One region of the Streptomyces sp. O3 genome, then DNA from elsewhere that is predicted to be linked to it. Evidence: predicted binding sites of a transcription regulator. Region 1 holds the regulator's gene; the other holds the start of a gene.
What was found. Region 1 encodes HrcA, which represses chaperone genes, less so after heat shock. Its sites were predicted from a motif close to TTNGCACTCNGNNNNNCNGAGTGCNAA; they were not measured.
Positions count from the first base shown of each region.

Region 2: the regulator HrcA is predicted to act here: its motif matches at 2,148-2,174, upstream of groES (co-chaperone GroES).

Region 1 is NZ_JBTVYK010000008.1:101,761-107,349, reverse strand. It holds gene hemW (radical SAM family heme chaperone HemW) at 1-280, shown strand, start outside; gene ACX6XY_RS06745 (DUF3097 domain-containing protein) at 294-1,103, opposite strand; gene ACX6XY_RS06740 (MBL fold metallo-hydrolase) at 1,138-1,869, opposite strand; gene hrcA (heat-inducible transcriptional repressor HrcA) at 2,058-3,074, shown strand; gene dnaJ (molecular chaperone DnaJ) at 3,075-4,214, shown strand; gene ACX6XY_RS06725 (nitronate monooxygenase) at 4,327-5,403, shown strand; gene ACX6XY_RS06720 (16S rRNA (uracil(1498)-N(3))-methyltransferase) at 5,400-5,589, shown strand, end outside.
Region 2 is NZ_JBTVYK010000073.1:10,499-16,087, forward strand. It holds gene ACX6XY_RS27310 (THUMP-like domain-containing protein) at 1-1,018, opposite strand, end outside; gene ACX6XY_RS27315 (polysaccharide deacetylase family protein) at 1,109-2,083, shown strand; gene groES (co-chaperone GroES) at 2,320-2,628, shown strand; gene groL (chaperonin GroEL) at 2,751-4,376, shown strand; gene ACX6XY_RS27330 (SDR family NAD(P)-dependent oxidoreductase) at 4,522-5,295, opposite strand; gene ACX6XY_RS27335 (LysR family transcriptional regulator) at 5,369-5,589, shown strand, end outside.

The DNA of each region.
Region 1 (5,589 bases):
TCCGGGCGCGTACGCGCAGGCGCTGGCCGAGGGGCGCTCGCCCGGAGCCGGACGCGAGGTGCTGCCGGACGAGGACCGGCGGGTCGAGCGGATCCTGCTGGAGCTGCGGCTCCGCGAGGGATGTCCGTTGACGTTGCTGCGAGCGGAGGGGCTGGCGGCGTCCCGGCGGGCGCTGGCGGACGGGCTGCTGGAGGCTTCCGCGTACGACGCCGGGCGCGCCGTCCTCACGCTGCGGGGGCGGCTGCTCGCGGACGCGGTGGTGCGGGACCTGGTCGACTGAGCGCCGCCGCCGCTCAGGGCGTCGGCGCTGTGACGAAGTCGATCAGTTCCTCGACGCGGCCCAGGAGCTGGGGTTCCAGGTCCTTGTAGGAGTGGACGGAGGAGAGGATCCGCTGCCACGCGGCCCCCGTGTTCGGCGGCCAGCCCAGCGCCGCGCACACCCCCGCCTTCCAGTCCTGCCCACGCGGCACCCGAGGCCATGCGTCGATACCCACCGACGAGGGCTTCACGGCCTCCCACACGTCGATGTACGGATGGCCGACGATCAGCGCGTGCTCGTGCGAGACGGCGGCCGCGATCCGGGACTCCTTGGAGCCGGGGACCAGGTGGTCGACCAGGACGCCGAGCCGCGCGTCGGGGCCGGGGGCGAACTCCGCGACGATCGCGGGCAGGTCGTCGACCCCCGACAGGTATTCGACGACGACGCCCTCGATCCGCAGGTCATCGCCCCACACCCGCTCCACCAGCTCCGCGTCATGGCGGCCCTCCACATAGATCCGCCCCGCGCGGGCGACTCGGGCCCGCGCGCCGGGCACGGCGACCGAGCCGGACGCCGTGCGGGCGGGGCGCGCCGGCGCGGCGGGGGAGGGACGGACCAGGGTGACCGCCTGGCCGTCCAGCAGGAAGCCGCGCGGTTCGAGCGGGAAGACCCGGTGCTTGCCGAAGCGGTCCTCCAGGGTGACCGTGCCCGCCTCACAGCGGACCACTGCGCCGCAGAAACCGGTGGCCGCCTCCTCGACCACCAGGTCGCGGTCGGCCGGGATCTCCGGGACGGCCTGCCGCTTCTTCCAGGGCGGGGTCAGATCGGGATGGTAGCTGCGCATTCGGACGACGATAGGAAGATCTCGGGGCCGCCGCTCACGACACGCCGAAGCGGGCCGCCAGCTCCTCGCGCTGCGCGCGGACAAAAGCCGCATCCACCACGGATCCATGGCCGGGTACATACAGCGCGTCCTCGCCGCCCAGCTCCAGGAGCCGGTCCAGGGCGTGCGGCCACCGCGTGGGCATCGCGTCGCGCCCCGCCTGCGGCGGACCCGACTCCTCCACCAGGTCGCCGCAGAAGACGATCTCCGGAGCGTCCGTGCCCTGGACCAGCACGGCCAGGTCGTGCCCGGTGTGTCCGGGGCCGACGTTCGCCAGCAGCACCCGCACCCCGCCCAGGTCCAGGGTCCACTCGGCGCACACCAGATGGTGCGGGCGCACCAGGAGGTCCACCGCCTCGGCCACACCGGGCCGGTCCGCGCCATGCCGTACCGCCTCCGCGAGAAGGTCGTCCCGGCCCTGGTCGAAGACCGCGTCGAGACCGACCGCCCCGTACACCTCGACGCCCGCGAAGGCCGCCGCGCCCAGCACATGGTCGAAGTGCGGGTGGGTCAGGGCGAGGTGGGTGACCCGGCGGTCGTCGCCCAGCAGCCGCTGGGTCTGCGCGCGCACCTCGGCGCCCTCGCGCAGCGTGGACCCCGCGTCAACCGCCAGAGCGGCCCTGTCACCCGCGACCAGGCCGACGGTGCAGTCCCAGATCGGCAGCCGCCGCCTGGCCACCGATGCGGACAGTCGCTCCCAGCCCGGCTCTTCCTGAGTCAACCCCATGGGGAGACGCTAACCCCAGGCAGCCGGGGCGGCACGGCACCAGACCCGACCGCCCTTGCCTGGCCGGTACCCGTCGGCCGTACACTGGCTGCGGGAATGTTGGCACTCGCCCGTGGTGAGTGCCAAGCGAAAGCCGTGACAGCGACCGGGGCGGGGCCGCGGGGGAAGACAACTGGAGGTGTGCGCGGATGCTCAGTGAACGAAGGCTCGAGGTGCTGCGCGCCATCGTCCAGGACTACGTCGGAACCGAGGAGCCGGTCGGCTCCAAGGCGCTCACCGAGCGGCACCACCTCGGGGTGTCGCCCGCGACCGTACGCAACGACATGGCCGCGCTGGAGGACGAGGGCTTCATCGCCCAGCCGCACACCAGCGCCGGGCGGATCCCGACGGACAAGGGCTACCGCCTGTTCGTCGACAAGCTCGCGGACGTCAAGCCGATGACCGCGCCCGAGCGGCGCGCCATCCAGAGCTTCCTGGATCACGCGGTGGACCTGGACGACGTCGTGGCCCGCACGGTCCGGCTGCTCGCGCAGCTGACCCGGCAGGTCGCGGTGGTGCAGTACCCCTCGCTGACCCGCTCGACGGTCCGCCATGTCGAACTGCTCGCGCTCGCGCCCGCCCGGCTGATGCTGGTGCTGATCACCGACACCGGCCGGGTCGAGCAGCGTCATGTGGACTGCCCCGCTCCGTTCGGCGAGGCCTCGCTCGCCGATCTGCGGGCCCGGCTCAACAGCCGGGTCGCCGGGCGCCGCTTCACGGACGTACCGCAGCTGGTGCAGGATCTGCCCGAGTCCTTCGAGGCGGAGGACCGCGGCACGGTCTCGACCGTGCTCTCCACCCTGCTGGAGACCCTGGTCGAGGAGACGGAGGAGCGCCTGGTCATCGGCGGCACCTCCAACCTCACCCGCTTCGGGCACGACTTCCCGCTCGTGATCCGGCCGGTGCTCGAGGCGCTTGAGGAGCAGGTCGTGCTCCTCAAGCTGCTCGGCGAGGCCAAGGATCCGGGCATGACCGTACGAATCGGGCATGAGAACGCCCATGAAGGCCTCAACTCCACGTCCGTCGTGTCGGTCGGCTACGGTTCGGGCGGCGAGGCAGTCGCCAAGCTCGGCGTGGTCGGACCGACCCGCATGGATTACCCCGGAACGATGGGAGCAGTACGCGCAGTGGCACGTTACGTCGGACAGATCCTGGCGGAGTCGTAAGTGGCCACGGACTACTACGCCGTACTCGGCGTGCGCCGCGACGCTTCCCAGGATGAGATCAAGAAGGCGTTCCGCAGGCTCGCGCGCGAGCTGCACCCGGACGTCAACCCCGATCCCAAGACGCAGGAGCGCTTCAAGGAGATCAACGCCGCGTACGAGGTGTTGTCGGACCCGCAGAAGAAGCAGGTCTACGACCTCGGCGGGGACCCGCTTTCGCAGGCGGGCGCCGGTGCTGGTGGCGCGGGCTTCGGAGCCGGTGGCTTCGGCAACTTCTCCGACATCATGGACGCGTTCTTCGGGGCCTCCTCCCAGCGCGGCCCGCGCTCGCGCACGCGGCGCGGCCAGGACGCGATGATCCGCCTTGAGGTCGAGCTCGACGAGGCGGCCTTCGGCACCACGAAGGACATCCAGGTCGACACCGCGACGGTGTGCTCGACCTGCTCTGGCGAGGGCGCGGCGCCCGGCACATCGGCGCAGACCTGCGACATGTGCCGCGGCCGCGGTGAGGTGTCGCAGGTCACCCGGTCCTTCCTGGGCCAGGTCATGACCTCGCGGCCGTGCCCCCAGTGCCAGGGCTTCGGCACGGTGGTGCCGACGCCGTGCCCGGAGTGCGCGGGCGACGGACGGGTGCGCTCGCGGCGCACCCTGACCGTGAAGATCCCGGCCGGTGTGGACAACGGCACCCGGATCCAGCTGGCGGGCGAGGGCGAGGTCGGCCCCGGCGGCGGCCCCGCCGGCGACCTCTACGTCGAGATCCACGAGCTGCCGCACCCGGTCTTCCAGCGGCGCGGCGACGATCTGCACTGCACGGTGACCATTCCGATGACGGCCGCCGCGCTCGGCACCAAGGTGCCGCTGGAGACCCTGGACGGCCTGGAGGAGATCGACATCAGGCCCGGCACCCAGTCCGGGCAGTCGGTCCCGCTGCACGGGCGGGGCGTCACGCATCTGCGCGGCGGCGGCCGGGGCGACCTCATCGTCCACGTCGAGGTGCTGACCCCGACCAAGCTCGACGCCGAGCAGGAACGCCTGCTGCGGGAACTGTCGGCCCTGCGCGGTGAGGAACGCCCGACGGGCCAGTTCCAGCCGGGGCAGCAGGGGCTGTTCTCGCGCCTGAAGGACGCCTTCAACGGGCGGTAGGCGCGGGGTTCGCGGTCGTTTCTCCTGGCCGGGGGCGATGCCTTCGACGAGGCCGGGGGAGGGGCGGAGCGTTCGATTCGGTGCTGTGTGGGGGACGTGGCACGATGCTGGCATGTCCTCCGCGCTGACCGATCTCTGCCGGTACCCGATCGTGCAGGCTCCCATGGCGGGCGGAGCCGCCGCCCCGCCGCTGGCGGGCGCGGTGTGCGAGGCCGGCGGCCTCGGCTTCCTCGCGGCCGGGTACAAGACCGCCGACGGCATGTACCAGGAGATCAAACAGCTGCGCGGGCTCACCGCGAGACCCTTCGGCGTCAACCTGTTCCTGCCGCAGCCCGACCAGGCCGACCCGGCCGCCGTCGAGGTCTACGCGGAACAGCTCGCGGGCGAGGCCACCTGGTACGAGACCCCGCTCGGCGACATCGCCGAAGGCGGACTCGACGACGGCTACGACGCCAAGCTCGCCATCCTCCTGGAGGACCCCGTACCGGTCGTGTCCTTCACCTTCGGCTGCCCGACCCGCGACGTGCTGGACGCCTTCGCGCGGGTCGGGACGTTCACCGTCGTGACGGTCACCACACCCGAGGAGGCGGCCGCCGCACAGTGGGCGGGCGCCGACGCGCTCTGCGTGCAGGGCATCGAGGCGGGCGGCCACCAGGGCACCCACCGCGACGTCCCCGAGGCCGACGGCGGCGGTATCGGGCTGCTCTCCCTGATCGCGCAGGTACGCGAGACCGTACAGCTGCCGCTCATCGCCACCGGCGGCCTGATGCGCGGCGCGCAGCTCGCCGGAGCCCTGGCGGCCGGCGCCGACGCGGCCCAGCTCGGCACCGCGTTCCTGGCCTGCCCGGAGTCCGGCGCGCACCCCCTGCACAAACAGGCCCTGACCAACCCGCTGTTCGTCCGCACCGAACTCACCCGCGCCTTCACCGGCCGCCCCGCCCGCGGCCTGGTCAACCGCTTCCTGCGGGAACACGGCCCCTACGCCCCGGCCGCGTACCCCCAGATACACCACCTGACCAGCGGCCTCCGCAAGACCGCCGCCCGCACCGGCGACGCGCAGGGCATGGCGCTGTGGGCCGGGCAGGGCCACCGCATGGCCCGCGAACTCCCGGCCGGCCGCCTCGTCGAGGTGCTGGCGTCCGAACTCGCGGCCGCCAAGGGGACCTTGACCGAAGGGAACGCGTCATGACGGCGCCGGTGTTCGTGGTGGACCAGGTGCCGGACGGGCCCGAATTCGTCCTGGACGGCCCCGAGGGGCGGCACGCCGTCTCGGTGAAGCGGCTGCGCCCCGGCGAGCACGTCGTCCTCACCGACGGCAGGGGCCGCTGGACCGAGGGCGTGGTGCGGGCCGCCGAAGGCAAGGACCGGCTCGTCG
Region 2 (5,589 bases), on a different contig from region 1:
TGGCGTACGGGGTCGGGCGGAGTGCGTCGCTCGTGACGTACGCGATCGTCGGGTCGAGCAGGCCGCCGTCGACCTGCCGGGCGACCTCGGCGACCAGATGCGCGCGGATGACGGCGCCGTCGGGTTCGTAGAGGTAGCGTCCGACGGGGCGGGGGGCCGGGTCGGGGAGCATCGTGGCGCGGGGGGTGTGCAGCGTCGCGCGGCCCGGCAGGAGGGTGGCGCGCAGGGACGCGGGGTGCGGGTCGGCGCCGGTCCCGGTGCCGGCTTCGGCGCCGAACCAGAGCACCGCTTCCTTCACCTCGCCGCCGTACGAGATCCACTCCGCCTCGGCGTCGTCGGGCACCGCCTCGTGCGGGATGCCGGGGGCGATCTTCAGCGCGGCGTGCGGGGCCCGGCGGGCGGCCTCCACGGCCCAGGACAGGGGCGGCGAGTACGCCTCGGGGTCGAAGACGCGGCCGCGCCCGCCGCGGCGCGCCGGGTCGACGAACACGGCGTCGTATCCGGCCGTGTCCACCTCGGCGACGTCTGCCCGGCGCACCTCGATCAGCGCGTCCAGGCCGAGCGCCGCCGCGTTGGCGCGGGCCGCCTCGCAGGTCAGCGGGTCCCGGTCGACGGCCAGTACGGAGATCCCGGCGCGGGCCAGCGCGATCGCGTCGCCGCCGATGCCGCAGCACAGGTCCGCCACGCTCCGTACGCCCAGCGCGTGGAGGCGCTCCGCGCGGTAGGCCGCGACCGCGGTCCTGGTCGCCTGTTCGACGCCGTTCGGCGTGAAGTACATGCGGCGGGCGTCGTCAGGGCCGAACTTCGCGGCCGCCCGCTGCCGCAGCCGCGCCTGCCCGAGCGCCGCGGAGACCAGTCCGGCCGGGTGGTCGCGGCGCAGCCGGGTGGCGAGCGCCAGCTCCTGGGCCGGGTCGTGGTCGCGTAGCTCGGCGAGCAGGGCCTGGCCCTCGTCGGTGCGCAGCGCGGCGAAGGCGGCGAGTTCGGGGTCGGGTGCGGAGGCGGGGTCGCGGTCGTTCACCCGGCCATTGTCGGCCAGTCGGTGGATCGTGCGCGCCGGTCGGCGAGGCCTGTGCGCCGGAGGTCCGGTGCGCTGACAGGATCCGACGCCATGCGCACTGTGTTTGTAGGACAAAAGGGAAATAGGGGCGGGGGGTGGGGCGGGCGAGTCCGGGTGGGGCTCGTCGTCCTCACCGCGGCCGCCGTCGCGTCGGGCTGCGCCAGCGGGGAGTCGGCGAAGACCCCGGTCGAGCCCGCCCCCGGCCAGCAGCGGGCGGAGCGAGCCGAGCGGGCGGAGCGGGTCGAGCGGGTCGAGGTGGCGCGGAAGTGGGCCGAGCGGGCCAAGAAGCGGGCCGCCGGGCAGCGGGCCGCGCGGGCAGCCGCCGTCAAGCGCTGGAAGCTGGACAAGATGCCGCTGACGCCGCCGAAGCCGCCGTCGGAGAAGGCGAAGCTCACCACCCGCAGAGGGTTCGAGGTCTCCGGGCACGAGAGCGAGAAGCTGCCGCCCGTGTTCACCACGATCCCGACCAAGGACAAGGTCGTCTTCCTGACGATCGACGACGGCGCAGAGAAGGATCCCGAGCTGCTCAGGATGATGAGCGAGCTGAAGATCCCGTACACCGCGTTCCTCAGCGACTACCTGGTGAAGGAGGACTACGGGTACTTCAAGAAGATGCAGGAGCGCGGGGTGGGGCTCAACAACCACACCCTCAATCACCCCTATCTGCCCGGACTCTCCTACGCGCGGCAGAAGCGCGAGATCTGCGGCATGCAGGACGTCATCGAGAAGCGCTACGGAAAGCGGCCCGAGCTGTTCCGCCCGCCGTACGGCAACTACAACGGCGACACCCTGCGGGCCGCCAAGGCCTGCGGGATCAAGGCCGTGCCGCTGTGGAACGCCGAGGCCTTCGCGGACCGGATGGAGTGGCGCGAGTGGGACCGTGACCTGCACCCCGGCGACATCATCCTCACCCACTTCCGGGGCGAGGAGGACTGGAAGGGCAGCATGCCCGACATGATCCGCCGGATGATGAAGACGGTGACCGACAAGGGGTACGCGGTGGCCAGGCTGGAGGACTATCTCTGAGCCGCCGGGGGAGCCGCCGAGGGAGCCGCCGGGCGAGCCTCCGCGACTCGGTCGAGTGGAGTCATTGGCACTCCGCTTGACCGAGTGCTAATCACGGTCATAGTCTCAGCTCTGGCACTCACCACTGGAGAGTGCCAACAGCGACGGGCAGGTCCGGCACCCGCGACGACGGATCCACCTGGTCGCCACCCCAGAACAGTTAACCCCGTGAGATCTCCGAAGGGGGAGACCGGACCGTGACGACCACCAGCTCCAAGGTTGCCATCAAGCCGCTTGAGGACCGCATTGTGGTCCAGCCGCTCGACGCCGAGCAGACCACGGCCTCTGGCCTGGTTATTCCGGACACCGCCAAGGAGAAGCCCCAGGAGGGCGCAGTCCTGGCCGTGGGCCCCGGCCGTTTCGAGAACGGCGAGCGCCTGCCGCTCGACGTCAAGGTCGGCGACGTCGTGCTCTACAGCAAGTACGGCGGCACCGAGGTGAAGTACAGCGGCGAGGAGTACCTCGTCCTCTCGGCTCGCGACGTCCTCGCGATCATCGAGAAGTAAGTCACCTCCCCAGGGAGCCGCTGGCTCCCGACAGTTTTGTACCGCGCCCCTGGCCCCCGTGAATCCAAGAATCGCCGGGTGGACGGGGGCGCGGCTCTTTTGAGAGGACTTGAGACAGCTCCATGGCGAAGATCCTGAAGTTCGACGAGGACGCCCGTCGCGCCCTTGAGCGCGGCGTCAACAAGCTGGCCGACACGGTCAAGGTGACGATCGGCCCCAAGGGCCGCAACGTCGTCATCGACAAGAAGTTCGGCGCCCCCACCATCACCAACGACGGCGTCACCATCGCCCGTGAGGTCGAGGTCGAGGACCCGCACGAGAACCTCGGCGCCCAGCTGGTGAAGGAGGTGGCGACCAAGACCAACGACATCGCGGGCGACGGCACCACCACCGCCACCGTGCTCGCCCAGGCCCTGGTCCGCGAGGGCCTGCGCAACGTCGCCGCCGGCGCCTCCCCGGCCGCCCTGAAGAAGGGCATCGACGCCGCCGTCAAGGCCGTGTCCGACGAGCTGCTGGCCACCGCCCGCCCGATCGACTCCAAGGCCGACATCGCCGCGGTCGCCGCGCTGTCCGCCCAGGACAAGCAGATCGGCGAGCTCATCGCCGAGGCCATGGACAAGGTCGGCAAGGACGGTGTGATCACCGTCGAGGAGTCCAACACCTTCGGCGTGGAGCTCGACTTCACCGAGGGCATGGCCTTCGACAAGGGCTACCTGTCGCCGTACATGGTCACCGACCAGGAGCGTATGGAGGCCGTACTCGACGACCCGTACATCCTGATCCACCAGGGCAAGATCTCCTCGATCCAGGACCTGCTGCCGCTCCTGGAGAAGGTCATCCAGAACGGCGGCTCCAAGCCGCTGCTGATCATCGCCGAGGACGTCGAGGGCGAGGCGCTCTCCACCCTCGTCGTCAACAAGATCCGCGGCACGTTCAACGCCGTGGCCGTCAAGGCCCCCGGCTTCGGCGACCGCCGCAAGGCGATGCTCGGCGACATGGCCACCCTCACCGGCGCCACCGTCATCGCCGAAGAGGTCGGCCTCAAGCTGGACCAGGCCGGTCTCGACGTGCTGGGCACCGCCCGCCGCGTCACCATCACCAAGGACGACACCACGATCGTGGACGGCGGCGGCAACGCCGACGACGTCCAGGCCCGCGTCGCCCAGATCAAGGCCGAGATCGAGACCACGGACTCCGACTGGGACCGCGAGAAGCTCCAGGAGCGCCTCGCGAAGCTGGCCGGCGGCGTGTGCGTGATCCGCGTCGGCGCCGCCACCGAGGTGGAGCTGAAGGAGAAGAAGCACCGCCTGGAGGACGCCATCTCCGCGACCCGCGCCGCGGTCGAGGAGGGCATCGTCTCCGGTGGCGGCTCCGCCCTGGTGCACGCCGTCAAGGTGCTCGAGGGCAACCTCGGCAAGGAGGGCGACGAGGCCACCGGCGTCGCCGTCGTCCGCCGCGCCGCCGTCGAGCCGCTGCGCTGGATCGCCGAGAACGCCGGCCTTGAGGGCTACGTCATCACCTCCAAGGTCGCCGAGCTCGACAAGGGCAACGGCTACAACGCCGCGACCGACGAGTACGGCGACCTGGTCAAGGCCGGCGTCATCGACCCGGTCAAGGTCACCCGCTCCGCCCTGGAGAACGCCGCGTCGATCGCCTCGCTGCTGCTCACGACCGAGACCCTGGTCGTCGAGAAGCCCGCCGAGGAGGACGAGGCCGCCGCCGCGGGCGGTCACGGCCACGCCCACTGAGCGAGCTCGCGTGAGCTGAGTCGAGCTGAGTCGAGCTGAGCTGGATTGAGCTGAGCTTGATCGAGCTGAGCTGACGAAGGTCCGGCATCCCGTCGCGGGGTGCCGGACCTTCGCGCTGCGGGAGGCGCCGGGGCTTCGTGCCGCGCTACTTCGGGCCGTACTTGCGGCCCGTACGGGAACTGAGCCCGCCTAGCAGGGCGCGCGGCGTCACCTTCACCACGCCCATCATGGCCTTGTAGCGCGGGTCCGGGATCGACACCGACTTGCCGCGCGCCAGGTCGGTCAGCGCCGCGGCCACCAGCTTGTCGGCGTCCAGCCACATCCAGCTCGGAATGTCGTCCGTGCCCATCCCGGCCCGCTCGTGGAACTCCGTCCGCACGAATCCGGGGCACAGTGCCATCAGCCGCACCCCCGAACCCGCCAGATCCTTCGCCGCCCCCTGCGTGAACTGCACGACCCACGCCTTGGACGCGCCATACGTCCCGCGCGGCACGAAGGCCGCCACCGACGCCACGTTGACGACGCCGCCGCGCCCGCGCTCCCGCATCGCGTCCGCGGCCGCCGAGGTCAGCCGGAGCACCGCCTCGCAGTGCACCTTCAGCATCGTCAGCTCGTCGGCCATGGAGACCTCGAGATAGCGGCCCTTGTTGCCGAAGCCCGCGTTGTTGACGAGCAGGTCGACCGCGTTCCTGCGGTCGCCGAGCCGGGTCTCCACCGCCGCGATCCCGTCATCGGTCGACAGGTCGGCGGTCAGCACCTCGGCCTCGATGCCGTGCCGGTCGTGCAGCTCGGTCGCCTGCTCCTGGAGCCGTTCGGTGTCGCGGGCGACCAGCACCAGGTTGTGCCCGTCTGCGGCGAGCCGCCGCGCGAACGCGGCGCCGATCCCTGCGGTCGATCCGGTAATCAGAGCCGTAGTCATGGCCCCAGGTTAGTGGGGCAAAGCCGCGCGGCTGTATGCGCTGCGCTCTCCAAGCGTCGCTTATGCTCGAAAGATGATCGAGGCCCGTCATCTCCGTGTGCTGCGTGCCGTCGCCGCCACCGGATCCTTCTCCGCCGCCGCTCGCGAACTGGGCTGCACCCAGCCCGCCGTGAGCCAGCAGATGAAGGCCCTCGAACAGTCGGCGGGGACGCCGCTGCTGATCCGTACGGGCCGCGAGATGCGCCTCACGCAGGCCGGTGAGGCCCTGGTGCGGCACGCCGCCGGCATCCTCGC